3 regions of the Streptomyces sp. NPDC111520 genome follow, and region 3 is predicted to be linked to each of the others. Evidence: predicted binding sites of a transcription regulator. Region 3 holds the regulator's gene; each other region holds the start of a gene.
The links. Region 3 encodes HrcA, which represses chaperone genes, less so after heat shock. Its sites were predicted from a motif close to TTNGCACTCNGNNNNNCNGAGTGCNAA; they were not measured.

Region 1 (3,274 bases), on a different contig from region 3:
TTGACCCGGCGGCGGACCTCCTCCGGTTCGACGGCCGAGCCGCGCTTCTTGACGGTCAGCACGCCCACCTCGCGCTCGCGCAGCAGCGCCTTGAGCCGCTTGAGGTTGAAGGGCAGCACGTCGGTGATCTCGTAGGCGGTCGCCCAGGGCGTGGTGTGCGGCTCGTCCGAGGTGACGTACGCGATGGTCGCGTCGATCAGACCGCCGCCGACCCGCGCCGCCACGTCGGCCACCATGTGGGCCCGGATGACCGCGCCGTCCGGCTCGTACAGCCAGCGCCCCACGGGGCGCACCCGCGGGTCGGGCAGGCCGGCGGCGGGCAGCGAGGCGCCCGACGGCAGGAGGGTCGCCCGGCGGGCCCCCGGGGCCGTGCCGAACCACAGCACCGCCTCCTTCACGTCGCCGTGGTCGGAGACCCACTCCGCCTCGGCGTCCTCCGGCACGGCCTCGTGCGGGATCCCCGGCGCCACCTTCAGGGCGGCCAGCGGGGCCTTCCGGGCCGCCGCGACCGCCCACGACAGCGGCGGGGAGTACGCCTCGGGGTCGAAGATCCTGCCCCGCCCGCCGCGCCGGGCCGGGTCGGCGAAGACCGCGTCACAGCCGTCCACGACGGTCTCCGTCACGTCGGCGCAGCGCACCTCGATCAGGTCGGCCAGCCCCAGCGCCTCCGCGTTCGCCTGTGCCACCGCGCAGGTCAGCGGGGAGCGGTCGACCGCCAGCACCTCCACACCGGCGCGGGCGAGCGGGACGGCGTCGCCGCCGATGCCGCAGCACAGGTCGGCCAGCCGCCGCACCCCGAGCGCGGCGAACCGCTCGGCCCGGTGCCGGGCGACGGAGGCCCGCGTCGACTGCTCGACCCCTTCTGGCGTGAAGTACATCCGGTACGCGTCCTCGCCGAACTTCGCCGCCGCCCGCTGCCGCAGCCGTGCCTGCGTCAGCGCGGCCGCCACCAGGCCGGCGTCGTGCTCCCGCCGCAGCCGTGTCGCGGTCGCCAGTTCGGCGGCGGGGTCGTAGTCCCGCAGGGAGGCCAGCAGCAACTGGCTCTCATCGGTCAGGAGGGCCGAGAACGCGTCAAGATCCACGCCGTCCATTGTCCCGCGCCGCCGCGGGCGCCGTCCGGGGGCCGTGACCGGTTCTGCCGCCGTTGCGTACGGCCGGCCGTACCCCCGGGGCGCCGTCCGAGGCCCGGCGGCGCGCCGGGCCCGGAACCGCGGGCCGGAATCGTGGGGCCGGGCACGCCGTTCCACCAGGGGGAGGGCGGCTCGTACGGCGCGGCGTTGGCACTCCGCTTGACCGAGTGCTAAGCGCGTCATAATCTCGGACCTGGCACTCAGCCTTGCCGAGTGCCAGCACAAACGCGACGGGCAGGTCCGGCACCCGCGACGACGGGCCTACCAGGTCGCCACCCCAGACAGACACTCCCGTGAGCCCTTTGAAGGGGGAGGTCGGATCGTGACGACCGCCAGCACCAAGGTTGCCATCAAGCCGCTCGAGGACCGCATCGTGGTCCAGCCGCTGGATGCCGAGCAGACCACCGCCTCCGGCCTGGTCATCCCGGACACCGCCAAGGAGAAGCCCCAGGAGGGCGTCGTCCTGGCCGTGGGCCCGGGTCGCTTCGAGGACGGCAACCGCATCCCGCTCGACGTCAAGGTCGGCGACATCGTGCTGTACAGCAAGTACGGCGGCACCGAGGTCAAGTACAGCGGCGAGGAGTACCTCGTCCTCTCGGCTCGCGACGTCCTCGCGATCGTCGAGAAGTAGGACCGGCGCCGCGCGCAAGCGAGTAATGCCGTGACCACGCCCCGGGCACACCGAGTCCTCACGGACCGGGGACCCGGGGCGCGGTCTTCGACGAGAACCCAAAGACGAGGAATTCCGCCGGTATGGCCAAGATCCTGAAGTTCGACGAGGACGCGCGTCGCGCCCTTGAGCGCGGCGTGAACAAGCTCGCCGACACCGTGAAGGTGACGATCGGCCCCAAGGGCCGCAACGTCGTCATCGACAAGAAGTTCGGCGCCCCGACCATCACCAACGACGGTGTCACCATCGCGCGTGAGGTCGAGATCGAGGACGCGTACGAGAACCTCGGCGCGCAGCTCGTGAAGGAGGTGGCGACCAAGACCAACGACATTGCGGGTGACGGCACCACCACCGCCACGGTGCTCGCCCAGGCGCTGGTCCGCGAGGGTCTGCGCAACGTGGCCGCCGGCGCCTCCCCCGCCGCCCTGAAGAAGGGCATCGACGCGGCCGTCAAGGCCGTCTCGGACGAGCTGCTCGCCACCGCCCGCCCGATCGAGGGCAAGGACGACATCGCCGCCGTCGCCGCGCTGTCCGCCCAGGACAAGCAGGTCGGCGAGCTGATCGCCGAGGCGATCGACAAGGTCGGCAAGGACGGTGTCATCACCGTCGAGGAGTCCAACACCTTCGGCCTGGAGCTGGACTTCACCGAGGGCATGGCCTTCGACAAGGGCTACCTGTCGCCGTACTTCGTGACGGACCAGGAGCGCCAGGAGGCCGTCCTGGAGGACCCCTACATCCTCATCACCCAGGGCAAGATCGCCTCCATCCAGGACCTGCTCCCGCTGCTGGAGAAGATCCTGCAGGCCGGCGCCTCCAAGCCGCTGCTGATCATCGCCGAGGACGTCGAGGGCGAGGCCCTGTCCACCCTGGTGGTCAACAAGATCCGCGGCACCTTCAACGCCGTCGCGGTGAAGGCCCCCGGCTTCGGCGACCGCCGCAAGGCCATGCTCGGCGACATCGCCACCCTCACCGGTGGCACCGTCGTCGCCGAGGAGGTCGGCCTCAAGCTCGACCAGGTCGGCCTGGACGTGCTCGGCAGCGCCCGCCGCGTGACCGTCACCAAGGACGACACCACCATCGTCGACGGTGGCGGCGAGTCCGCGGAGATCAGCGGCCGGGTCAACCAGATCAAGGCCGAGATCGCCTCGACCGACTCCGACTGGGACCGCGAGAAGCTCCAGGAGCGCCTCGCCAAGCTGGCCGGCGGCGTGTGCGTCATCCGCGTCGGCGCGGCCACCGAGGTCGAGCTCAAGGAGAAGAAGCACCGTCTGGAGGACGCCATCTCCGCGACCCGCGCCGCGGTCGAGGAGGGCATCGTCTCCGGTGGTGGCTCCGCGCTCGTCCACGCGGTCAAGGTGCTCGAGGACGGCCTCGGCAAGACCGGCGACGAGGCCACCGGTGTGGCGGTCGTCCGCCGCGCCGCGGTCGAGCCGCTGCGCTGGATCGCCGAGAACGCCGGCCTGGAGGGCTACGT
Region 2 (3,274 bases), on a different contig from region 3:
GGACAAGCCGTACCGCATCTACGGCGCCCAGGCGGAGGGGTGCTCCCCGGTGTCCACCGCCTACAAGGCCGGGCAGGACGTCGTGCGCCCGCAGAAGCCGAACACCATCGCCAAGTCGCTCGCCATCGGCAACCCGGCGGACGGCCCCTATGTGCTGGACATCGCCCGGCGCACCGGCGGCGCGGTGGAGGACGTCACCGACGAGCAGATCGTCGACGCCATCAAGCTGCTCGCCCGGACCGAGGGCATCTTCGCCGAGACGGCCGGCGGCGTGACCGTCGGCGTGCTGCGCAAGCTCATCGAGACCGGGCAGCTCGACCCGGCCGGGGAGACCGTCGTCCTCAACACCGGCGACGGCCTCAAGACGCTGGACGCCGTCGCCCCGACCTCCCGTCCCACGGCCACCATCCGCCCGAGCCTCGACGCGTTCCGCGCCGCCGGCCTGGCCGGCTGACCCCACCGCACCGGCTGACCCAGACTGAAGGTGAACCCCGCATCATGAGCGCTACCGTCCGCATCCCCACCATCCTCCGCACCTACACCGGCGGCCTGGCCGAGGTCCCGGCCGAGGGCGGCACCCTGGCCCAGGTCATCGACTCGCTGGAGCGGAACCACCCCGGCATCTCCGCGCGGGTCCTGGACGACACGGGCAAGCTGCGCCGTTTCGTGAACGTCTACGTGAACGACGACGACGTCCGTTTCTCCGAGGGGCTGCAGACCTCGGTGGGCGAGGGCGCGTCCGTCTCGATCATCCCGGCGGTGGCCGGAGGCTGCTGAGCCGCACGGCCCGCGGGCGACAGGGGTGCCGGGTACCTCCCGGCACCCCTGTGTGCGTGAGGGGTAGTTGAAGGCCTGTACAGTTGCCCTGAGCAGGTCGCAACTCCCTGCAACGCTCTGCGCAACCCCCCTTCCCGGGGCGGTCTTGTCGACGATTTATCGCCAAATTCACGTGGCGTTTGTCGTGTTGGCCCCCTATGTCCGGTCCGAGTTGCCCCGGATTATTCGCCGAACAGGCTCTTCTTCCGATTCCGTGTGCCCGGAATTCTCGTCCGATTGACCTGTTGCAGACAGCGTCCGGGCAGATACATTCAGCCGCGGTCGACGCGTTCCGGCGCACGCCCCCTTGGCTGTAGGGGGTGAGGTCTGACCCGGGTCCGCGAGGTGCGGGTCTGCGAAGGGCCAGCAATAGGGGAGTTAGGAATGGCTCAGGGCACCGTCAAGTGGTTCAACGCGGAGAAGGGCTACGGCTTCATCGCGGTCGACGGTGGTGCGGACGTCTTCGTGCACTACAGCGCGATCCAGATGGACGGCTACCGCACCCTCGAGGAAGGTCAGCGGGTCGAGTTCGAGATCTCGCAGGGCCAGAAGGGGCCGCAGGCGGACATGGTCCGTCTCGCAGCCGGCTGACGCGCCGCGCATCGGCCACGGAGCACTTTCGCGTACGGCCGCTCAAACGTACGCGTCGAGGCCCGCCCCGCACAGGGGCGGGCCTTCGTGCTGTCCGGGGGCCCGCGGACCGGGACCTGCGGGTTGTCCACGGCACCGGCCAAGCGGCTTGCACTCTCCTAGGGCGAGTGCTAATCATTGGCGTTAGCACTCTGACGTTGAGAGTGACAAAGGACCGAGTGGGTGAGGCCCGCTCGAACGCCGGAAAGGAACCGGCGGGAGGGCAGGCCGTCCGTCGCGGGCGCCGGCGCGGTCCTGGAGTAATCCTTCCCCGCAGCCGTGCGCCGCGGGGGGACCCCAAGTCCGGGAGGACCACTTCACATGGCCAAGATCATCGCGTTCGACGAGGAGGCACGGCGCGGTCTCGAGCGCGGGATGAACCAGCTCGCCGACGCCGTCAAGGTCACCCTCGGCCCCAAGGGCCGCAACGTCGTCCTCGAGAAGAAGTGGGGCGCCCCCACGATCACCAACGATGGTGTGTCCATCGCCAAGGAGATCGAGCTCGAGGACCCGTACGAGAAGATCGGCGCGGAGCTGGTCAAGGAGGTCGCGAAGAAGACGGACGACGTCGCCGGTGACGGCACGACGACCGCGACCGTCCTCGCCCAGGCGCTGGTCCGCGAGGGCCTGCGCAACGTCGCCGCCGGCGCCAACCCGATGGCGCTGAAGCGTGGCATCGAGAAGGCCGTCGAGGCCGTCTCCGCCGCCCTGCTCGAGCAGGCGAAGGACGTGGAGACCAAGGAGCAGATCGCCTCCACCGCCTCCATCTCCGCCGCCGACCCGCAGATCGGCGAGCTCATCGCCGAGGCGATGGACAAGGTCGGCAAGGAAGGCGTCATCACCGTCGAGGAGTCCCAGACCTTCGGTCTGGAGCTGGAACTCACCGAGGGCATGCGCTTCGACAAGGGCTACATCTCGGCGTACTTCGCCACCGACCTGGAGCGTATGGAGACGTCCTTCGACGACCCGTACATCCTGATCGTCAACTCCAAGATCTCCGCGGTCAAGGACCTGCTCCCGCTGCTGGAGAAGGTCATGCAGTCCGGCAAGCCGCTGCTGATCATCGCCGAGGACGTCGACGGCGAGGCGCTGTCGACCCTGGTCGTCAACAAGATCCGCGGCACCTTCAAGTCCGTCGCGGTCAAGGCCCCGGGCTTCGGCGACCGCCGCAAGGCCATGCTCGGTGACATCGCCATCCTCACCGGTGGCACCGTCATCTCCGAGGAGGTCGGCCTCAAGCTGGAGAACGCCGGCGTGGACCTGCTCGGCCACGCCCGCAAGGTCGTCGTCACCAAGGACGAGACCACGATCGTGGACGGCGCCGGCGACCAGGACCAGATCCAGGGCCGCGTCAACCAGATCCGTGCCGAGATCGAGAACAGCGACTCGGACTACGACCGCGAGAAGCTCCAGGAGCGTCTGGCGAAGCTGGCCGGCGGCGTGGCCGTCATCAAGGCCGGTGCCGCCACCGAGGTCGAGCTCAAGGAGCGCAAGCACCGCATCGAGGACGCGGTGCGCAACGCCAAGGCCGCCGTCGAGGAGGGCATCGTCGCCGGTGGTGGCGTGGCCCTGCTCCAGGCGTCCAACGTCTTCGAGAAGCTCGAGCTCGACGGCGACGAGGCCACCGGTGCGTCGATCGTGAAGCTGGCCCTCGAGGCCCCGCTGAAGCAGATCGCCGTCAACGCCGGCCTCGAGGGCGGTGTCGTGGTGGAGAAGGTGCGCAACCTGACCCCCGGCCACGGCCTCAACGCCGCCACGGGCGAGTACGTCGACCTGATCGGTGAGGGCATCATCGACCCGGCCAAGGTCACGCGCTCCGCGCTGCAGA
Region 3 (3,274 bases):
AGCGTGTCCTTGCCGTCGACGGCCGCCACCGTGCCGTACGCGCCGCGTCCCAGGCCGTCGGTGAGCACGATCTCCTCCCCGGCCCGCAGCCGGCGCACGGAGACCGCGTGCCGTCCCTCGGGGCCGGAGAGCGTGATGCGGGCCAGGTCCAGCACGCCGGGTTCGACGACGAAGACGGGTGCGGTCACGCGGCGGTCCTCGGGGAGCGGTGGGTCAGGGCGGCCATGCGCCCATCGTGCCACGGCGGACGACGGCCCGCGGTCCGGGGTGGACGACACCCCGGACCGCGGGCCGCTGGGCGGTCAGCGCCCGTTGAACGCGTCCTTCAGGCGGGAGAACAGCCCCTGCTGGCCCGGCTGGAACTGCCCCAGGGGGCGCTCCTCGCCGCGCAGCTTCGCCAGGCGGCGCAGCAGTTCCTCCTGCTCCGGGTCGAGCTTGCCCGGGGTCTGGACCTCGACGTGCACGATGAGGTCGCCCCGGCCGCCGCCCCGCAGGTGCGTGATGCCGCGCTGGTGGAGCGGGATCGACTGGCCGGACTGCGTACCCGGCCGGATGTCGATCTCCTCCATCCCGTCCAGGGTCTCCAGCGGGACCTTGGTGCCCAGCGCCGCGGCCGTCATCGGGATCGTGACGGTGCAGTGCAGGTCGTCGCCGCGCCGCTGGAACACCGCGTGCGGCAACTCGCGGATCTCGACGTACAGGTCGCCGGCGGGGCCGCCGCCGGGGCCGACCTCGCCCTCGCCCGCCAGCTGGATGCGGGTGCCGTTGTCGACACCGGCCGGGATCTTGACCGTCAGCGTGCGCCGCGACCGGATCCGGCCGTCGCCGGCGCACTCCGGGCACGGGGTCGGCACGACGGTGCCGAAGCCCTGGCACTGCGGGCACGGCCGGGAGGTCATGACCTGGCCGAGGAAGGACCGCGTGACCTGCGAGACCTCGCCGCGGCCGCGGCACATGTCACAGGTCTGCGCGGTCGTACCCGGGGCGGCGCCCTCGCCGTGGCAGGTGTTGCAGACCACGGCCGTGTCGACCTGGATGTCCTTGGTCGTGCCGAAGGCCGCCTCGTCCAGCTCGATCTCCAGCCGGATCATGGCGTCCTGGCCCCGCCGGGTGCGCGAGCGCGGGCCGCGCTGCGACGCCGTGCCGAAGAAGGCGTCCATGATGTCGCTGAAGTTGCCGAAGCCCTGGCCGAAGCCCGCACCCGCACCCGCACCGCCGCCGTTGGCGGACAGCGGGTCGCCGCCGAGGTCGTAGACCTGCTTCTTCTGCGGGTCCGAGAGCACCTCGTAGGCGGCGTTGATCTCCTTGAACCGCTCCTGGGTCTTCGGGTCCGGATTGACGTCCGGGTGCAGCTCTCGCGCGAGACGGCGGAATGCCTTCTTGATCTCGTCCGGGCCTGCGTCGCGGCGCACGCCGAGCACGGCGTAATAGTCCGTGGCCACTACGACTCCGCCAGGATCTGTCCGACGTAACGTGCCACTGCGCGTACCGCTCCCATCGTTCCGGGGTAGTCCATGCGGGTCGGTCCGACCACGCCGAGTTTCGCCACCGCCTCGTCGCCCGAACCGTAGCCGACGGAGACGACCGATGTGGAGTTCAGGCCCTCATGGAAGTTCTCGTGACCGATTCTCACCGTCACGCCCGAGTCCTTGGCCTCGCCCAGCAGCTTGAGGAGCACCACCTGCTCCTCGAGCGCCTCCAGCACCGGGCGGATCGTCAGCGGGAAGTCGTGCCCGAAGCGGGTCAGGTTGGCCGTGCCGCCGAGCATGATCCGCTCCTCGGTCTCCTCGACCAGGGTCTCCAGGAGTGTGGCGAGGACCACCTGGACGGAGGGCCGTTCGTCGGGCTCGAAGCCCTCGGGGAGTTCCTGCACCAACGGCGGGACGTCGCTGAACCGGCGCCCCACCACCCGGCTGTTCAGCCGGGCGCGCAGGTCGGCCAGCACGGTCTCGCCGACCGGTGCGGGGACGTCCACCAGCCGCTGCTCCACCCGTCCGGTGTCCGTGATCAGCACCAGCATGATCCGGGCCGGGGCGAGCGCGAGCAGCTCCACGTGGCGCACCGTCGAGCGGGTGAGCGACGGGTACTGGACGATCGCGACCTGCCGGGTCAGCTGCGCCAGCAGCCGCACCGTACGGGCCACCACGTCGTCGAGGTCGACGGCGCCGTCCAGGAAGTTCCCGATGGCCCGGCGCTCGGCGCCGGAGAGCGGCTTGACGCTGGTGAGCCGGTCGACGAAGAGCCGGTAGCCCTTGTCGGTCGGCACGCGGCCGGCGCTGGTGTGGGGCTGCTGGATGTAGCCCTCCTCCTCCAGCACGGCCATGTCGTTGCGGACGGTCGCCGGGGACACGCCGAGGGCGTGCCGTTCGGTGAGCGCCTTCGAGCCGACCGGCTCCTCGGTGCCCACGTAGTCCTGGACGATGGCACGCAGTACTTCCAGCCGTCGTTCACTGAGCATCGCGCACCTCCAGTCGCTCGGTCACCGTGCGGGTCGTGTCGCCCCCGTGGCCTGGCACTCCTCTTCCCTGAGTGCCAGTTTTCCCCAAGTCAGTGTACGGCGGGGTGGCAAGACCTCGGCAAGGGCCCGTCCACGGGTCCGGCCCCGGGACGTCCTTGACCGGCCACCGTAGCGGGCGCCGGGCCGGTCGCGGGGATACCGTCGCGTTGTGGAGACCACACCGACCCCGCCGGGCTCCCCCGGCGGCTGGGAACAGCTCGCACCGGGGGTCGCGCGGCGGCGGCTGCCGTTCCTCGACGTCACCGTCGGGGTCGTGGTCGGCGACGGGGGCGTGCTGCTGGTCGACACCGGTTCCTCCGTCCCCGAGGGCGCCGGACTGCGCCGGGAGGTCCGCGAACTGACCGGGCGGGACGTGACGCACATCGCACTGACCCACGGCCACTTCGACCACGTCTTCGGCACCGCCGCCTTCGAGGGCGCCGAGGTCTTCGGCGAGATGACCCTCGACACCTACCTCGACCGCGAGCGCTTCTCCCTGGGCCGGGACGCCGTCGGGCACGGCGCCGCGGAGGCCGAGTCCGCGCAGGCAGTGGAGGCGCTCGTGCGCCCCGGCCGGCTCGTGGACGGCTCGTACGAACTCGACCTCGGCGGCGACCGGCAGGTCATGCTGGTCCACCCGGGTGAGGGACACACCACGCACGACCTGGTGGTGGTCGTACCGGGCACACCGGCCGTGGTCTTCTGCGGCGACCTCGTCGAGGAGTCCGGCGAGCCCCAGGCCGGGCCCGACGCCGCACCGCACGCCTGGCCCGCCGC

Region 1: groES (co-chaperone GroES) is a predicted target of HrcA. The motif match lies at 1,278-1,304, and genes of this name have one in related genera.
Region 2: groL (chaperonin GroEL) is a predicted target of HrcA. The motif match lies at 1,555-1,581, and genes of this name have one in related genera.

The regions. Positions count from the first base shown of each region.
Region 1 covers NZ_JBVKBW010000015.1:11,103-14,376, forward strand. The annotation lists gene ACZ7MY_RS30430 (THUMP-like domain-containing protein) at 1-1,091, opposite strand, end outside; gene groES (co-chaperone GroES) at 1,453-1,761, shown strand; gene groL (chaperonin GroEL) at 1,884-3,274, shown strand, end outside.
Region 2 covers NZ_JBVKBW010000002.1:347,348-350,621, forward strand. The annotation lists gene thrC (threonine synthase) at 1-454, shown strand, start outside; gene ACZ7MY_RS05645 (MoaD/ThiS family protein) at 499-777, shown strand; gene ACZ7MY_RS05650 (cold-shock protein) at 1,201-1,407, shown strand; gene groL (chaperonin GroEL) at 1,768-3,274, shown strand, end outside.
Region 3 covers NZ_JBVKBW010000001.1:500,666-503,939, forward strand. The annotation lists gene ACZ7MY_RS02345 (16S rRNA (uracil(1498)-N(3))-methyltransferase) at 1-188, opposite strand, end outside; gene dnaJ (molecular chaperone DnaJ) at 303-1,442, opposite strand; gene hrcA (heat-inducible transcriptional repressor HrcA) at 1,442-2,458, opposite strand; gene ACZ7MY_RS02360 (MBL fold metallo-hydrolase) at 2,667-3,274, shown strand, end outside.